Regions from separate parts of the Mesorhizobium sp. M2A.F.Ca.ET.043.02.1.1 genome, predicted to be linked through region 2. Evidence: predicted binding sites of a transcription regulator. Region 2 holds the regulator's gene; each other region holds the start of a gene.
The links. Region 2 encodes PhoB, which activates phosphate uptake and scavenging genes when phosphate is short. Its sites were predicted from a motif close to TGTCATNNANCTGTCAT; they were not measured.
Positions count from the first base shown of each region.

Region 1: the regulator PhoB is predicted to act here: its motif matches at 2,523-2,539, upstream of EJ068_RS26475 (LTA synthase family protein).
Region 3: the regulator PhoB is predicted to act here: its motif matches at 1,253-1,269, upstream of EJ068_RS15515 (PhoX family phosphatase).
Region 4: the regulator PhoB is predicted to act here: its motif matches at 3,023-3,039, upstream of EJ068_RS21510 (ceramide glucosyltransferase).

Region 1 covers NZ_CP034445.1:5,587,015-5,591,453, forward strand. Annotated here, with positions in the region: gene rpsF (30S ribosomal protein S6) at 1-228, opposite strand, end outside; gene EJ068_RS26475 (LTA synthase family protein) at 548-2,473, opposite strand; gene fabD (ACP S-malonyltransferase) at 2,750-3,691, shown strand; gene fabG (3-oxoacyl-[acyl-carrier-protein] reductase) at 3,752-4,439, shown strand, end outside.
Region 2 covers NZ_CP034445.1:2,238,389-2,242,827, reverse strand. Annotated here, with positions in the region: gene pstC (phosphate ABC transporter permease subunit PstC) at 1-224, shown strand, start outside; gene pstA (phosphate ABC transporter permease PstA) at 228-1,079, shown strand; gene pstB (phosphate ABC transporter ATP-binding protein PstB) at 1,076-1,879, shown strand; gene phoU (phosphate signaling complex protein PhoU) at 1,900-2,607, shown strand; gene phoB (phosphate regulon transcriptional regulator PhoB) at 2,625-3,314, shown strand; gene EJ068_RS10645 (ROK family protein) at 3,477-4,439, opposite strand, start outside.
Region 3 covers NZ_CP034445.1:3,257,480-3,261,918, reverse strand. Annotated here, with positions in the region: gene EJ068_RS15515 (PhoX family phosphatase) at 1-1,191, opposite strand, end outside; gene EJ068_RS15510 (hypothetical protein) at 1,618-1,956, shown strand; gene EJ068_RS15505 (phosphatase PAP2 family protein) at 1,971-2,681, shown strand; gene EJ068_RS15500 (helix-turn-helix transcriptional regulator) at 2,760-3,029, shown strand; gene EJ068_RS15495 (DMT family transporter) at 3,052-3,978, opposite strand; gene EJ068_RS15490 (SMP-30/gluconolactonase/LRE family protein) at 4,097-4,439, opposite strand, start outside.
Region 4 covers NZ_CP034445.1:4,519,688-4,524,126, reverse strand. Annotated here, with positions in the region: gene EJ068_RS21520 (2'-deoxycytidine 5'-triphosphate deaminase) at 1-261, opposite strand, end outside; SAM riboswitch at 378-455, shown strand; gene EJ068_RS21515 (O-succinylhomoserine sulfhydrylase) at 512-1,702, shown strand; gene EJ068_RS21510 (ceramide glucosyltransferase) at 1,724-2,866, opposite strand; gene apaG (Co2+/Mg2+ efflux protein ApaG) at 3,143-3,535, shown strand; gene EJ068_RS21500 (Hsp33 family molecular chaperone) at 3,740-4,439, opposite strand, start outside.

The DNA.
Region 1 (4,439 bases), 3.3 Mb from region 2:
CTCCATCTCGTTGAGCGCGGCCGGCGGGCAGGTGATGTCCATCAGCGTGTAGTAAGCCTTCCGGTTCTTCTTGACCCGGTAGGTGAGGGACTTCAGTCCCCAGTTCTCGATCCGGCCGACCGAGCCGCCATTCGCGGTGATGACGCCCTTGTACTGTTCGACAAGCGCGTCAACCTGCTGCTGCGACAGGTCCTGCCGGGCAAGAAACACATGTTCGTAAAGAGCCATTATGTCTTTCTGCCTTTCTTCGTTTCTCTGTCCGGCCCTCGCGGCTAAGCCTCTGCAACTTGTCTGACCCGACAAAGCGGGGAAGAAAGGAGCATCGCGAGACGGTCGAGAGCGGAGACACGGGAGGCTAAAAGCGCTTCTGGCTTCGTGTCGCGGCTTCGAAAAGCCACGGCCCTCCGTTCAGCCCCCAGCAAGGACCGGCAGATTGCGGGCGTCTATATAGCAATTTCGCGGGAACGCAAGGCCGGCAGCCAGGATCCAGGATTCCACAATGCCGCAGGGCCTGATTTCTCCGACGCCTGCGGAATGGTGGCCGATCTCAGCTCGTATGCGCGACGAGCTTGTTCACCGTCTCGGGGAAGAAGTCGGGCGCCGAGAGGCGTTTGCCGAACATCATGTCATACTGGATGAGCCGGAAATCGTTGATCTTCGGATCTATCTGCTTCTGCCGCGCCCAGTCCGGCGTCGCTTCGCCCTCGGGCGACAGGAGCAGGTTGCGGTCGACCACCCGGTAATGTTCGCGCAGCGCGCCGAGGAAGCCGGTGTAGTACGGATGCGTGATGCCGGCCGTGGTCAGGATGTGGTAGGGCAGGAAGGCCGGGCTCACCGCGCCCACGTTCTGCACCGGACCGGAGCGGTTCGACCAGATCACCAATGGCGTGTCGTGGTGCTCGAGCGCGGCGTCGCTAGGCTCCTTGCGCGGCGCGACATTGTCCTTGAGGAAGCCGGTCTCGACATAGACGGGTCCGAGCGGCGGCAGGTGGTCGCCGAAGAAGGCGATGATGGTCGGCCGCTCACGCTTCTTCGCCCAGTCGATCAGCCGCTGCAGGCCATGGTCGGCGTCGGCCGAGCCCTCGGCGTAGGAAAGCAGCGATTCCCGCGCCCAGGAACTGATCGGCGCCTCGACCGAATGCGTCGGATTGTAATAGCGGTAGGGCTCGTAAGGGCCATGGTTCTGCAGGCTGACGGCGAACAGGAACACCGGATCGTCGCTGGCGTCGGCCTCGCGGATGATCTCATCGGTCATCGCCGCGTCGGACGCCAGCGGCCCGCGCTTTTCCATCGGCGGCAGCGTCTCCTCGGAACGGAAATCGCTGAAGCCGAAATCGGCATAGACGGCGCCGCGGTTCCAGAACCAGTTGGTGCCGGGATGGATGGCGCGCGCCCGGTAGCCCTCGCTCTTCAGGAAGGTCGCCAGCGAGGGCGTCGGGGTGCGCACATATTGCTGGTAGGGGATCGAGCCGGCCGGCAGGAAGGCGTTGGAGAAGCCGGTCAGCGCCTCGAATTCGATATTGGCGGTCATGCCGCCGAACTCGGGCGAGAACATCGAGCCGGAGCGCAAGGCGCGCACGGTCGGTATCGGGTCGGGCTTGATGGTGACGCCAGGCAGTCGCGTCGGATCCCAGAAGGATTCGCTCATCACCACGACGATATCCGGCTTGTCGGCCGGCACCGAAGCAGCGACGTCGGTGCGCTGGATCGCGGCCATCGCCTTTTCGGAATAACCGGGCGGCGCCGAGACATGCGCCATCGGCACATTCATCGCGAAGGCCAGCGCAAAACCGTTCGAGGCGTAGTTTTCCTTCTGGTCCCACATGATCGGGATGATCTGCAGCCGGTCGCGCGTCCACGAGAAGGTGGCGTAGTCCATGATCGAGACGAAGAAGGCGAGCAGCGGCACGGCCAGCGCCAGCCGCGCCAGGCGGCCCTTGCGGCTGAGGATCGGCACCCGCCGGCGCCAGGCCCGCCAGCCATAGACCAGCAGCGCCAGCCCGCCGACGATTGCCGCGGCCAGCATGATGGCCGTCCATGGCCGTTCGCGCACCAAAAGCGGCATCAGCGCCATGATCTGGCGGGCAAACAGGAAATCGGTCGGATAGAGCGGATCGCCGAGATAATGCGATTTCTGGTGACCGACAAAGGCGAGCGCCAGCGTCAGCGGCGCCACGATCATCAGGCTCTGGTGGCTGCGGCCAATCACGGCGTCCAGCCCGACCAGCACCAACGCGAAGACGATGATGGTGGTCCAGCCCGGCTTGAAGGGCTGCAGGAAGAAATCGACCGTGCCGAAGAAATCGCCGCGCACGATCCATTCGATCGCGAAGACGAGCAGGGCGGCGGCAAGAAGCGTCGCCAGACCGTAGCGTACAGTCGGCCAGGGTCGCCCCGGCAGGTAGCCGGTGGACGGATCGTCTTCCAAAAATTGCGGCACGGGCTTGGCCGCGCCTTTCCTGATCCTTGCCACTAAACTCCCCCGGGCCCTTGCAACACGCCTTCCACGCGCGTCACGGCTCTGTCATCAAAGTGTCACGCAAAGCTAGCGCCTGTGGCGGAAATAAGAAGAGCCAGCAAACCAAACGTGAGCGGTTTTCATCAGGTGTGATCGCCAAAAAGCCTTTTGGAACAGGGAGTCAGTCGGGTTTTCGGGCTGAAAGACGGGTTAAAGGTATGCCCGCGGGCTTGACTTGGCCGTCCGCCTTGCGCCAGAGGCAGGGAAAAACCAGCCTCTGGAGAGACCAAAATGGCCGTCGCATTCACCTTTCCGGGACAGGGCAGCCAGGCCGTCGGCATGGGCAAGGACCTCGCCGATCAATTCCCGGAAGCGCGCCGCGTCTTCGAGGAAGTGGACGCCGCGCTCGGCGAAAACCTGTCGAAACTGATCTGGGAAGGCCCGGAAGAGACGCTGACGCTGACCGCCAACGCCCAGCCGGCGCTGATGGCGGTGTCGCTGGCGGCGATGCGGGCGCTCGAAGCGCGCGGCTTGTCGCTGAAGGACAAGGTGGCCTATGTGGCCGGCCATTCGCTGGGCGAATATTCCGCGCTTGCCGCAGCCGGCTTTGTTTCGGTCGGCGACGCGGCGCGGCTGCTCAGGACCCGCGGCAACGCCATGCAGGCGGCGGTGCCGGCGGGCGAGGGCGCCATGGCCGCGATCATCGGCCTCGAACATGCCGATGTCGAAGCGGCATGCGCGGAAGCGGCCAAGGGCTCCGTCTGCCAGGTCGCCAACGACAATGGCGGCGGCCAGCTGGTGATTTCAGGCGCCAAAGCGGCGGTCGAGCTGGCGGCGAAGCTGTGCACCGAAAAGGGCGCCAAGCGGGCGCTGATGCTGCAGGTTTCGGCCCCCTTCCACTCGGCGTTGATGGCGCCGGCGGCCGACATCATGCGCGAGGCGCTGGCGAGCGTGGAAAAGCAGGCGCCGGTGGTCCCGGTCGTCTCGAACGTGACGGTGACGCCGACCAGCGACCCGGACGAGATCGCCCGCCGGCTGGTCCACCAGGTGACCGGCCGCGTGCGCTGGCGCGAGACGGTGGAATGGTTCGGCGCCAATGGTGTCGCCACGCTTTACGAGGTCGGCGCCGGCAAGGTGCTGTCGGGCCTGGCGCGCCGCATCAACCGCGACATCGCCACCGGTGCCATCGGCACGGCGGCGGAGGTAGAGGCGGCGCTGGCGGCGCTCGCCTGACAGGCTGGCGATTTGACGGCACCTGTGCCAAGGGTGCCCCTCTGAGATCAGGAGAGAAAAATGTTCGAACTGACCGGCCGCAAGGCGCTCGTCACAGGCGCATCGGGAGGCATCGGCGAGGCGATCGCCAGGGTGCTGCACAGCCAGGGCGCCATCGTCGGCCTGCACGGCACGCGCGTGGAGAAGCTGGAAGCGTTGGCAGGTGAGCTCGGCGACCGCGTAAAACTGTTTCCGGCGGATTTGACCGACCGCGACGCGGTGAAGGCGCTCGGCCAGAAAGCGGAAGCGGATCTCGAAGGCGTCGATATCCTGGTCAACAATGCCGGCATCACCAAGGACGGCCTGTTCGTGCGCATGTCGGATGCCGACTGGGACAGCGTGATCGAGGTCAACCTCACCGCCGTGTTCCGGCTCACCCGCGAGCTGACCCATCCGATGATGCGCCGCCGCCGTGGCCGCATCATCAACATCACCTCGGTGGTCGGCGTCACGGGCAATCCCGGCCAGACCAATTACTGCGCCTCCAAGGCCGGCATGATCGGCTTTTCCAAGTCGCTGGCGCAGGAGATCGCCACCCGCAACATCACCGTCAACTGCGTCGCCCCGGGCTTCATCGAATCGGCCATGACCGACAAGCTCAACGACAAGCAGAAAGAGACGATCATGGCCGCCATCCCGATAAGGCGCATGGGCACCAGCGCCGAGGTCGCGTGCGCGGTTGCCTACCTCGCTTCCAATGAGGCGGCTT
Region 2 (4,439 bases):
CCGTCACCTTCGTCATCGGCAACGCGCATCGCATCAGCGCCTCGCTGTTCGCGCCGGGCACGACGATCTCGGCGACGATCGCCAACGAGTTCACCGAGGCCGATGGCGCGATCTACACCTCCTCGCTGGTGGCTCTCGGCCTGATCCTGTTCATCATAACCTTCATCATCCTGGCGCTCGCACGCTACATGCTGCTGCGCATCGATAGCCGCACGGGAGCCTGACCGATGGCGACTGCCCAATCGCTTCACCAGAGCCGCAAGCGCAAGAATGCCGTGATGATGGCGCTGTGCGTCATAGCCGCCGGCATCGGGCTGGCCTGGCTGGCGCTGATCCTTGGCGCTCTGCTCTACAAGGGCCTTTCGGGGGTGAACCTTGCCGTGTTCACGGAAATGACGCCACCGCCCGGCGATGCCGGCGGCCTGCTCAACGCCATCTACGGCAGCATCGTGATGACGATCATCGGCATCGTCGTCGGCACGCCGATCGGCGTGCTGGCCGGCACCTACATGGCCGAGTACGGCCGCTTCTCGAAGCTGACCACGGTGGTGCGCTTCATCAACGACATCCTGTTGTCGGCCCCTTCGATCATCGTCGGCCTGTTCGTCTATGAGCTGATGGTGCGGCCGATGGGGCACTTCTCGGCCATCGCCGGCGCCGTCGCGCTGTCCATCCTGGTGATCCCCGTCGTGGTGCGCACCACCGAGGACATGCTGAACCTCGTGCCCAACGCGCTGCGCGAGGCAGGCACCGCCATCGGCGCGCCGCGCTGGGTGGTGATCCGCTCCGTCGCCTACCGCGCGGCGCTGTCCGGCATCGTGACCGGCATATTGCTGGCGATCGCCCGCATCTCCGGCGAGACGGCGCCGCTGCTCTTCACCGCGCTCAACAACCAGTTCTGGTCGAGCAATCTCAATGCCCCGATGGCCAGCCTGCCGGTGACCATCTTCCAGTTCGCTCTCAGCCCTTACGAGGAATGGCAGCAGCTGGCCTGGACGGGCGCACTCATAATCACCTTGACGGTTCTCGGGCTGAGCATCATCGCCCGCAGCCTAACCGGACGCAGAGAGGACAGATGAAACCGATGTTGTCCACCGACCTGAACGTAGCCGACACGACCGTCGAGAAGGCCAAGATCGAGGTCAAGAACCTCAACTTCTACTATGGCCAGTCGAAGGCGCTGAAGGACATCAACCTGTCGCTGCCCGAGCGCAGCGTGACCGCCTTCATCGGGCCGTCGGGCTGCGGGAAGTCGACGCTGCTGCGCGTCTTGAACCGCATCTACGAGCTTTATCCGAAGCAGAGCGCCGAGGGCCAGGTGCTGCTCGACGGCAAGAACATCCTCGATCGCTCGCAGGACCTCAACCTGCTCAGGACCAAGATCGGCATGGTGTTCCAGAAGCCGACGCCGTTCCCGATGTCGATCTACGAGAACATCGCCTTCGGCGTCAGGCTCTATGAGAAGATCAGCAAGGCCGAGATGGACAGCCGCGTCGAGTCGGCGCTGAAGCGCGCGGCGCTGTGGAACGAGGTCAAGGACAAGCTCAACGCCAGCGGCCAGAGCCTCTCGGGCGGCCAGCAGCAGCGCCTTTGCATCGCCCGCACCGTCGCGGTGAAGCCGGAGGTCATCCTGCTCGACGAACCGGCCTCGGCGCTCGATCCGCTCTCGACCGCCAAGATCGAGGAGCTGATCGACGAATTGCAGGCCGACTACACGATCGTCATCGTCACCCACAACATGCAGCAGGCGGCGCGCGTGTCGCGGCAGACGGCGTTCATGTATCTGGGCGAGCTGGTGGAATTCGACCGGACCGAGAAGATATTCACCTCGCCCCGCGAGAAGCGCACCCAGGACTACATCACCGGCCGCTTCGGCTGAGCTCATACGAGGACAACATCATGGCCGAACATACCGTCGCCTCGTTCGACGAGGATCTGAGGCAGATCAGCCGGCTCATCAACGACATGGGCGATCTCGCCGGCTCCATGGTCGGCGGCTCGACCAGGGCCCTGCTCGAAAGCGACAATGCGCTGGCGCAGCGCGTCGTCTCCGACGATGCCATCATGGACGCGCGTCAGCGCGAGCTTGACGACCGCGCCATCACGCTGATCGCCAAGCGCCAGCCGATGGCGGACGATCTTCGCCACGTGGTCGGCTCGATACGCATGGCGGGCGACCTCGAACGCATCGGCGATCTCGCCAAGAACATCGCCAAGCGCGTCGGGTCAGTCGGCGTCAGCACTGCCCCGCGCGACCTCACGCATTCGATCGATTCCATGGCGCAACTGGTGCTGATCCAGGTCCAGGGCGTGATTCAGGAATATACGGTGGGTGATGCCACGGCGCTGGCCAAGCTTCGCAACGACGACGAACGCATCGACGTCAAATACACCTCCGTCTTCCGCGAGCTGTTGACCTACATGATGGAAGATCCACGCAACATCACCGCTTGCACGCATCTTCTGTTCTGCGCCAAGAACCTCGAGCGCATCGGTGACCATGTGACCAACATCGCCGAGAACGCCTATTATGTGCTGACCGGCACGCAATTGCCCGCCAACCGTCCCAAGCAGGACGAGACGGCAATGTCGGCGCCGGCCGCCTGACGGAAAAGGTTACCCCGATGATCGCGCCACGCATCATGGTGGTGGAGGACGAGGAGCCGCTGGGGGTGCTGCTCCGCTACAACCTCGAATCCGAGGGTTACCAGGTGGAAGTGGTGACCCGCGGCGACGAGGCCGAAATCCGCCTTCAGGAAAATGTTCCCGACCTGCTCGTGCTCGACTGGATGGTGCCGGCGGTCTCCGGCATCGAGCTCTGCCGGCGTCTCAGGATGCGGCCCGAGACCGAGCGGCTGCCGATCATCATGCTGACCGCGCGCGGTGAAGAAAGCGATCGGGTTCGAGGTTTGTCCACCGGCGCCGACGACTATCTGGTCAAGCCGTTCTCGACGCCGGAGTTCATGGCGCGCGTCAAGGCGCTGCTGCGCCGCGCCAAGCCCGAGGTGCTGTCCAGCGTGCTCAAGGTCGGCGACATCGTGCTCGACCGCGAATCGCACCGCGTCTATCGCAAGAAGAGCGAGATCAGGCTCGGCCCGACCGAGTTCCGCCTGCTCGAATTCATGATGCGGCATCCCGGCCGCGTGTTCTCGCGCAGCCAGCTGCTCGACAATGTCTGGGGCGAGACGATCTATATCGACGAGCGCACCGTGGACGTGCATGTCGGCCGCCTGCGCAAGGCCGTCAACAACGGCCGCATGCCCGACGTCATCCGCACCATCCGCGGGGCGGGTTATGCAATCCGGGAAGACTAGGGATATGCTGATATTCAGGTGAGGCCGGCCTGCGAATGGCGGCTTCCTGCGCTTCCGGTACTCACGTACCAAAAAGTACGCTCCGCTCCGGTTCTCGGAATCCACCATTTTCGACTCGGCCTGACCGGAATCTCAGCATATCCCGGCGCTTGAGCTTGCGGCTTATGCGACGTGCTTGCCCGCTCTTGCCTGGACACCCGGCGCGAAAATCTCCTGGTCGACGAAGGTCAGCGCGCGGGTGGCGCAGCCTTCGCGGATCAGCGGCAGCTCGTTCGGCTCGGTGTCGAAGGAGATCGAGCTCGAGTGCTGGCCGCCGGCGGTCTGGGCGATCGCCTCCCTCAGCGCCGGCTCGATCAGGTCGAAGGCGGCCGCGCTGACGCCGACCATGGCGACCGGCGCCGGGTCGATGAGGGCGAACAGGCTGCCAAGACCGAAGCCCAGCGCCTCGCCGGCCCGACGATAGGCTTCCCGTTCGGGGCCGTCCGCCTGTCGGGCCTTTGCGGCCAGCGCGCGCATGTCGGCGTCACCGACATCGGTCGGTGCGGCGTCCTCGCTTATCCCCATGGCGCTGCGCCAGATCGCGTAGTTGCCGGCATAGGCCTCGACGCAGCCGCGGCGGCCGCAGCGGCAAAGCGCGCCGCCCGGACGATGGATCATGTGGCCGAACTCGCCGCCGGAGGAATGCGAGCCGGTGAACAATTCGCCCTTCAGCACCAGGCCCATGCCGATGCCGTGCGAGAGCAGGATGGCGATGAAATTGTCACGATAGCGCTCGGGATCGCGCCATCGCAGCGCCACCGCCATCATGTTGCAGTCGTTCTCCATGGTGGCAGGGATGCCGAATTCCCTCTCCAGGATGTCGGCGAACGGAATGTCGGTCAGCGGCGTGATCGGCGACCATAGCATGGCGCGTGCGTGGGAATCGGTGATGCCTTGAATGCCCATGGCGATGCGGGCGACGCTGCCCACGTCGAGATCGGGGTCCTGCAGCCGGCGCCGGACGATCGCCAGGCATTCGCCGATCAGCTCGTCGCGCGGCATGACGAGCGTGTCCAGGCGCCGCTGCTCCTCGGCGATCACCTGGCCGGCATAGTCGATGACGGCGACGGACAGGAAGTTCAGCGA
Region 3 (4,439 bases), 1.0 Mb from region 2:
GTCGTCGAGCAGGTTCATGTTGGCCGCGCGGTCACCAGGATTGAACCTGCCGGCGGTGACGAATTTGTAGACATAGTCGAAGCGCTCGTCGTCGCCGAGATAGAAGACGACGCGGCCGTCCCTGGCGACGATCGACTCGGCGCCCTCATGCTTGAAACGGCCCATGGCGGTGCGCTTCCTCGGCACCGAAGCCGGATCGTTGACGTCGACCTCGACGATCCAGCCGAAACGATTCGGTTCGTTCGGCTCCTTGGCGAGGTTGAAGCGGTCGTAATGCGCGCCCCATTCATAGGCGCCTTCCGGAATGCCCAGGCGCTTGTAATTGGCGGCTTCCTTGTGGCCTTCCGGCAGCTCGCCCGAGAAGTAGCCGTGGATATTCTCCTCGGCCATCACATAGGTGCCCCAGGGCGTGACGCCGCCGGCGCAATTGTTGAGCGTGCCGATGACCTTGGTGCCGGAGGGGTCGGCATTGGTCTTGACGCGGTCGTGGCCGGCGACCGGGCCGGAGAGCGCCATCTCGGTGGTCGACATGATGCGGCGGTTGAGCTTGCCGTCGCGCACCACCTGCCACTTGCCGCCTTCCTTGCGGATCTCGACGATGGTGCCGCCATGCGCGGCCATCTCGACATCGACCTCCTCCTTCGACAGCGGTGCGACCTCGGCGGCCTTCTTGCCGTCTTTTTCGACGATCGAAACGATGCCGGGGAACATCAGATGCGGGTTGGTGTATTCGTGGTTGACGACCAGTAGCCCGTGCTCCGCCGAGCCGTCGATCGGGATATAGCCGACATAGTCGTTGTTGTAGCCGAACTGTTTTGCCTGAGCCTCAGCCGATTGCTTCAGCGGATCGAACTCCGGCGAATCGGCAAACAGCGGATCGCCCCAGCGCAGCAGCACGTCGGCATCATAGCCTGGCGCGACATGGTGCTTGTCATCGATGCCGGCTTCGAGCTCGTCGAACTTGAACGCCGAGGCCTCGGCGGCGCGCGCCTCGTCGGCGGCGACGAGCGCCAACGGGCTGACGGTGGCGGCGATGGCCGAGACGGCCAGCGAGCCCAAGAGGAAACCGCGGCGCGAGAAGCGCGCGGCAATGATCTCGCCCATGGTGCGGTTGTCGGTCGGGTTGACGGGCGGACCGTCATTCTCCTCGAGCTGGCTGGTGCGGAAGCGGGTTTCAGGGGTCGCGGTCATGGTGTTCCTCTGGCTTCTTGAGGTGGCTTGAGCTTGGACCTTCAACCCCTAAAGCGCGCCGATCACATTTTCGTGACATCGGCTTCTGCGTAGCCCTCGGTGGTTGGCGAAGCCTGTCGATGTCAGCCCCTTTCTCCCCGTCACTATACGGGGAGAAATGCCCGGCTGGGCAATGAGGGGCGGCGCCGAGCTGGCAAACAGTGGCGCTATAATGATGTCTTCAAAGACAGCCCCTGCGTGTAATGCTGATGGCCAACGCTGGCGCCGCCCCTCATCCGCCTGCCGGCACCTTCTCCCCGTATAGTGACGGGGAGAAGGGGGCTTGCCGCGACCTTCGCCCCCACACCGCCAGCTTGACGGCTTCGCCCGGTTCGGAAACAAGGGCTGCGGCCGGCGTGGCGACGGCGCTTCAAAAGGGGACGGCAGGTGAGTTTCTGGGGACTGGCGCAGCTCGGTATTTCGACCGTGATGTTCCTGCTGGCGGCGATGGCGGCCAAGCAATGGGGGTTGGCGCCGAGCTTGGCCAAGCTCCTTGTGACGCTGGCGCTCTATACCGCCGGCAACCTGATCATGCTGAGGCTGGTGCGCGAGTTCGGCATGTCGGTGGCGTTCAGCCTGTCGGCGGTGATCCAGCTTGTCGCGGTCAATGTCGTGGCGATCGCCTTTTTCGGCGAACGGCTCAATGCTTTCCAGGCGACCGGCATGGTGCTGGCGATCGCCGCCGTCGCCCTGATCACGCTTGGGCCCTATATGCAGAAGCTCTAACCCTCGAGCCTCTCATGAAGCCATCCGTCGGCGCGCTGCTTGCCAAGATCGAATTCCCCCTGCTTCTGGCCGGACTGATCATCGCCGGCGGGCTATGGGGTTTCGAAGAACTGATGGAGGTGGCGCGGGCGACGACGCCGCACGCCTTCGACACCGAAATCCTGCTTGCCTTCCGCCATGCCGGGCAGCCGGACAGCCCGATCGGTCCGCTTTGGCTGCAGGGCGCGATGCGCGACATCACCGCGCTCGGCAGCACCGTCGTGCTGGTGCTGATCACGACCGCGACGATCGTCTATCTCATCTTGATCCGCAGGCCTTCGACCGCGCTGTTCGTGTTCGCGGCGGTGGCGGGCGGGCAAGTGCTTTCCACCTTGCTCAAGCACGAAGTCGACCGGCCCCGGCCCGATCTCGTCTCGCACCTGGCCACCGAAACGTCACTGTCCTTTCCAAGCGGACACGCCATGCTGTCGGCGGTGACCTATCTGACGCTCGGCTCTTTGGCGGCGCGCTTCCTTCCGGATCGCCGGACGAAGATCTTCGTGCTTTGCCTTGCCGTGCTGATCACCGTGCTGGTCGGCACCAGCCGCGTCTATCTCGGCGTGCACTGGCCGTCAGACGTGCTTGCCGGCTGGTGCGCTGGCTTCGCCTGGGCCATGCTGTGCTGGCTCGCGGCACGGCTGCTGCAGCGGCGCAAAGTTGTGGCCGACAGCGATATCGATGGCTGAAGCATTCAAAATGATGCTTGAGACATTGTAATATCTAAAATATACATCTTTCATATTTTCAGAAACAGGTTCCGGCCGATGATCACTGCCGCACAGATGCGCGCCGCGCGGGCGTTGACCGGCATCGACCAGAAGACGCTTGCCGAGCGCGCCGGGGTCTCCCTGCCCACGATCCAGCGCATGGAAGCGAGCGACGGTGTCGTCAGGGGCGTGGTCGACACGCTGATGAAGGTCATCCAGGCGCTCGATGATGTCGGCGTGGAGCTGATCGGCGAGAACCAGGCCAGCGAGCGCGGCGGCAGGGGCGTGCGCCTCAAGGCCGCCGCGGCGCAGAACCCGCAAGGTTAAGCCGCCGGCCTGGAAGATCGCCTCACATCGCCGCTTCGATCGGCTCGGCAAGCTTCGGATTGGCGCGCGCGGCGATCAGGCAGCCGGCGACGATGAGGCATGCGCCGGCCAACGTGGTCCAGGCCAGCTTCTCGCCGAAGAAGAACCAGCCAAGCGCGATCGCCCAGATGAAGGCCGAGTATTCGGTCGGGATCAGATATTGCGCTTCGGCACGGGCGTAGGACCAGCTCATCAGGAATTGCCCGGCGAGCGACAGCAGCGCCACCCCGACCAAGGGCAGCCAGAGATCTCCCGGCAGCGCAACCGCGAGCCAAGGTGCTGCGCAACCAAGGATGATCCCAACGAAGAGGTTTTGGAACAGCATGATCTCGACCGGCTTGGCCAGTAGAGCCTGCTGCCGGGCGAGGACCAGATTGTAGCCGTAGAACACCGTCGATACGAGCACCGCCGCCGTGCCGAGCACGGCATCCTGCGAGTAGCTTTCCCGCCCGAACTGTCCGGACAGGATGATGGCGACGCCGGCGATGCCGGCAAGCGACGCCCAGATCGCCTGCCGCCTTATGCGCTCGCCCAGCAGCAGCGCCGCGAGGAAGAGCGCAAACAGCGGCGCGACGAAGCTGAGCCCGATCGCCTCGGCGAGCGGCAGCCTGGCGAGTCCCCAGAAGAACGAGACCAGGACGACGCCGACAATCGCGGCGCGCAACGCATGCAGGCCCAGCACCGGAAGGCGCGGCTTCGAGCGTGGCCCCGCCGACCAGGCGGCGCCGGCGACCAGGGTCGAGACCATGCTGCGCCACAGCAGCGTGTTGTAGACGCCGACCGCTATTGTCAGCGACTTCATGGCCGCATCCATGCCGGACAGCAGGAAAATCGCCAGCGCGCACGTGAGCACGGGGATGGTCGTAGAAACGGCGCCGGTCAGGCTGGATGTCTTCACGGCTTGGCTCATGGCAGCCGGATATCCCGGAGCCGACAGCGCTACCAGATGGCAGCGCCGCCGATATGGCCGGTCCAATCCCGATCGGCGAAATTCGAAGGCTGGCGGGACACGATCACTTCCGCCTGGCTCAATCCAGTGACAGCGCCGCGACCTCGCCCTCGCCCATCAGCGGCACATAGATGGTCGCCTTGCCGTCCGTGCCGATATCGGCGCTGCCCGGCTTGAACTGCATTACCGCTTCCCGCTTGCCGCCTGGCTTGTAGCTGTAAAGCGTGCCGGTCATGTAGGCGGTGGCGTAGATGGTGCCGCCAATGGCGATGACACCGTCGAGGTCGGCGAAGTTTTGCGCGCCGGGGAGCGGCGTTATCGTCTTCGTGGCGAGGTCGACCGACAGCAGTCCGCCGGGCTCCCTGAAATCGGCCTTGTTGATGCCCTTCCCCCAGGACGCGACGATCAGCCGGTCGCCATCG
Region 4 (4,439 bases), 2.3 Mb from region 2:
GATATAGACGCAGCCGGTTTCCAGCACCGCGCCGCCGGTGAGGTCTATCTCGTGAAGCTTCAGCCGTTCGAGCTTGTCGGCGACCAGATGATCGGGCCCCGGCAGGAAGGAGGCGCGTACGCGATAGGCCTTGTCGCCGAGCCTGAGATCGAGGCTGGCCGGCTGGATCTGGTTGGTGTCCAGCGCGCGCGGCGACTTGAGCGCGTTCGCCTCAAACAGCGCCGCGATGTCCTGATCCGGAAGAATGCCTGTCTGCCGCAAAGGCTGGCTCCGTTCACAAGGCCGGGCGAGGACCTAAGCAGGCTCTTGCCGTCCGGCTGGTACAAACCTCTTAATGAAGCCGGCAATTGACGCAAGCGCGGCGCTCATTTAAAGGGTCGTTATCCCGTGGTGATTTGGCCGGTCGGCTTGCAGCCACGTTAAACAAGTCGCTAAAGGACCGTCGAGCCGCAAGGCTATATGGACCGGTTGCGACTTCGCGGCCGGTTTTTTTATGTCTGGAAGCAGGGCTATGAGCACCAAGAAGCGCAATTGGAAACCTCAAACGGCACTCGTGCATGGCGGAACGCTGCGTTCCCAGTACGGCGAGACCGCAGAGGCGATGTATCTCACGCAGGGCTATGTCTATGAGACGGCGCAGGCGGCGGAAGCCCGCTTCAAGGGCGAGGAACCGGGCTTCATCTATTCGCGCTACGCCAACCCGACCGTCGACATGTTCGAAAAGCGCATGTGCGCTCTGGAAGGCGCCGAGGATGCCCGCGCCACCGCCTCCGGCATGGCCGCCGTTTCCGCCGCCCTGCTCTGCAGCGTGAAGGCAGGAGACCACATCGTTGCGGCGCGCGCGTTGTTCGGCTCCTGTCGCTGGGTGGTGGAGACGCTGGCGCCGCGCTACGGCATCCAGGCGACGCTGATCGACGGCACCGACATCGCCAACTGGGAAAAGGCGGTTCGCCCGAACACCAAGCTGTTCTTCCTGGAAAGCCCGACCAATCCGACGCTGGAAGTGGTCGACATCGCCGCGGTCGCCAAGCTCGCCAATTCGATCGGCGCGCGCGTTATCGTCGACAACGTCTTTGCCACGCCGCTGCAGCAGAAGCCGCTGCAGCTCGGCGCTCACATCGTCGTCTATTCGGCGACCAAGCATATTGACGGCCAGGGCCGCTGCCTCGGCGGCGTCATCCTGTCGGACAAGAAATGGATCGACGAAAACCTGCACGACTATTTCCGCCACACCGGCCCCAGCCTGTCGCCCTTCAACGCGTGGACGCTGCTCAAGGGGCTGGAGACGCTCCCGCTGCGCGTGCGCCAGCAGACCGAGAGCGCCGGCAGGATCGCCGATTTCCTGGCCGGCCGGTTGGAGATCGCGCGCGTCATCTATCCCGGCCGCGCCGATCATCCGCAGGCCGATATCGTCAAGAAGCAGATGTCGGGCGGTTCGACATTGATCTGCCTTGACGTCAAGGGCGGCAAGCAGGCGGCCTTCGCCTTCCAGAACGCGCTCGACATCGTGCTGATCTCCAACAATCTCGGCGACGCCAAGAGCCTGATCACCCATCCGGCGACGACGACGCACAAGAACCTGAGCGACGAGGCACGTGCCGAGCTCGGCATCGGCCCCGGCACGCTCAGGCTCTCGGTCGGCCTGGAGGACACCGACGATCTGCTGGAGGACATCGAGCAGGCGCTGAAGGCGGCAAAATAAGCCGGAAAACATCGTGGGAGATCAGGCGATCTCCTCAAGTTCTGTCAGCGCGCGGGTGCGGATGGTCATCTCATTGCCGCGCCATTCGACGGCGCCGCCGAACCAGGCGCGCGCCCAGATGGCCGGCAGCATGGCGTCACGCGCGATCATCGCGGTGACGCTGCGCGGCGACAGGTACCAGCCCTTGGCCAAGGCCAGCAGGCATTCCGGCAGGTAGGCGATCGCCAGCACCCACAAAGCCGTGGTGCACAGGCTGACGCCGGCGCTTGCCGCGGCAACCAGCGCCAGCAGGAGCGGCGCCGCCGCGCCGGTCAGGATCTCTGGCGTGAAGAACAGCGGGAACGTGACCCGGCGCAGCCGCGCCCAGCGCGTCTGTCGCGACCAGATCTCGGCGAAGCTGCGCTGTCCGAGCGGCTGCTCGAAAGGCGAGGCGACGAGATTGACGCGCAGGCCCAGGCCATTGACCAGCTTGGTGGCGGCCGCGTCCTCGGCGATCTCGGCGGCCAAGGCCTGGATGCCGCCATTGGCGTCCAGCATCGGCTTGTTCCACAGCATGCTCTTGCCCTGGGCGAAGCCGAGGCCGAGCGCCTCGCCGGCATATTGCCAGCGCGCCTGCAGCGTGTTGAGGAAGGCGCATTCGACTTCGGCCCAAAAGCCGTCCGGCCGCGAACCGATCGGCGTCGAGCAGACGAGGCCGGTATCCGGCCGCCATGCCGCCATCAGGTGCTGAACATAGTCCCTCGGCATCAGCACGTTGGAATCGGCGAGGACGACCCAATCGTGCCGCGCCGCCTGCCAGCCCTTGACGCAGTTGTTGAGCTTGGGATTGGCGCTGATATGGTCGTCGCCGATCAACAACCGCGCCGGAACCTTCGGGTGGCGCGCTATCGCCGCATCGATGAGCCTCACCACCGGGTCCTCGGCATGCGCGACGCAGAAGATCAGCTCATAGCGCGGCCAGTCGAGCGAGAAGGCGCGCTGAAGGGTCTCCTGCGTGAACGGCTCGACGCCGCGCGAAGGAACGATGATCGAGACCGGCTGCGCGCCGACGGGCGGCGCAATGACATGTCTTCGTTTCAGCCGCGACGCGGCGAGCAGGATGCTGGCGAGGTTCGAGAAAAGAAGGGCTGACGAAGCCAGGCCGGCTGCGATAGTCAGTTCCATCGAGATCTGGTCACTCTATCTCTTTGTTTTCACGCAATTCCGGACGGAAAACCGCTCACACTTTTCCTGGAATTGCTCTTGGCCGCATGCGACCATTTCATCAGTCACAGAGCGCCCGAGTCGCCCGGCACGGTTTGTGCACACCAACATTGTCATGTGTCACTTAAATGACATTGTTTTTCGGCACGTGCGCTACAAGGCTGGCAGGATGGTCGGCGCGGCGCGTTTAACAGCGAAGCGCGACAAAATGTTCCGCGGCGGCAACCGGAGTGGCCCATGTATCGCGCAGTGACGCGCAACATCGAAGTGCTGGTCAGACCCTTCTATCTGGAGGATAGATCCGATCCGTCGGAGAACCGCTATGTCTGGGGCTATCAGGTGACGATCGACAACCGCTCCGACGATTTCGTGCAGCTTTTGTCGCGCTACTGGCACATAACCGATGGCCAGGGCCGTGTCGAGGAGGTGCGCGGCGCCGGGGTCGTCGGCGACCAGCCGGAGCTCAATCCCGGCGACAGCTATCAATACACGTCAGGCTGCCCGCTCTCGACACCGTCGGGCATCATGGTCGGCCACTACACGATGCGCAACGGCCGCGGCGAGACGTTCGACATCGCCATTCCGGCTTTCTCACTCGACATGCCAGGTACAAGGCGGACGGTGAATTAGCCGTCGGCGATTGGCGTCTTTCTCCCCGTTCTACGGGGAGAAATGCCCGGCAGGGCAATGAGGGGCGGCGCCGGCTTCCGAGAATTTTCGTCGAGGCTCACGAGGCGGCGCCCACGGCGGACGCTATGATCGCCAACGTTGGCGCTGCCCCTCATCCGCCCTTCGGGCACCTTCTCCCCGTGGAACGGGGAGAAGGAACGGGCGTCACTCCGCCGCAAATTCTGCCGGGTCGAAGTCGTATTGCGTCGAGCAGAACTCGCAGGCGACATGGATGCCGCCCTCCTCGGTCGAGTCCTTGATCTCCTCAGCCGAAAAGCCTTGGAGGATGCCGTGGATCTTCTCGCGCGAGCAGGAGCACTGGTCGTCGACGGGCACGCTGCGGAAGACGCGCACGCCGTGCTCGTGGAACAGCCGGTAGAGCAGCCGCTCGGCGCCAACGGTCGGGTCGATCAGCTCGGTCGGCTCGATGGTGCCGAGCAGCGCCAGCAATTCCTGCCAGGAATTGTCGGCCGGGTGGTCCGTCAGCTCGCGGTCGTCGCCGTCGCCGCCCGAAATATCGGGAATGCGCATGCGCTCCGGCGCCTGAGGCAGGAACTGCGCCAGGATGCCGCCGGCCCGCCACTGCTCGCGCGCGCCGGCCGGGCCGGGCGTGACCAGCTTGGCGACCGACATCTTGATATCGGTCGGGATCTGCTCCGACTGGCGGAAATAGGTGCGCGCGGCATCCTCCAGTGAGGTGCCGTCGAGCTGGACGATGCCCTGATAGCGCTGCGTGTGTGTGCCCTGGTCGATGGTCAAGGCCAGCACGCCGTTGCCGAGCAGCGTCTGCTGCGAGGTCTCGCCGGCGTCGGTCAGCGCCTGCAGCCGGTCGGCGTCGAAGCGCGCATAGGCGCGCAGCGCATTC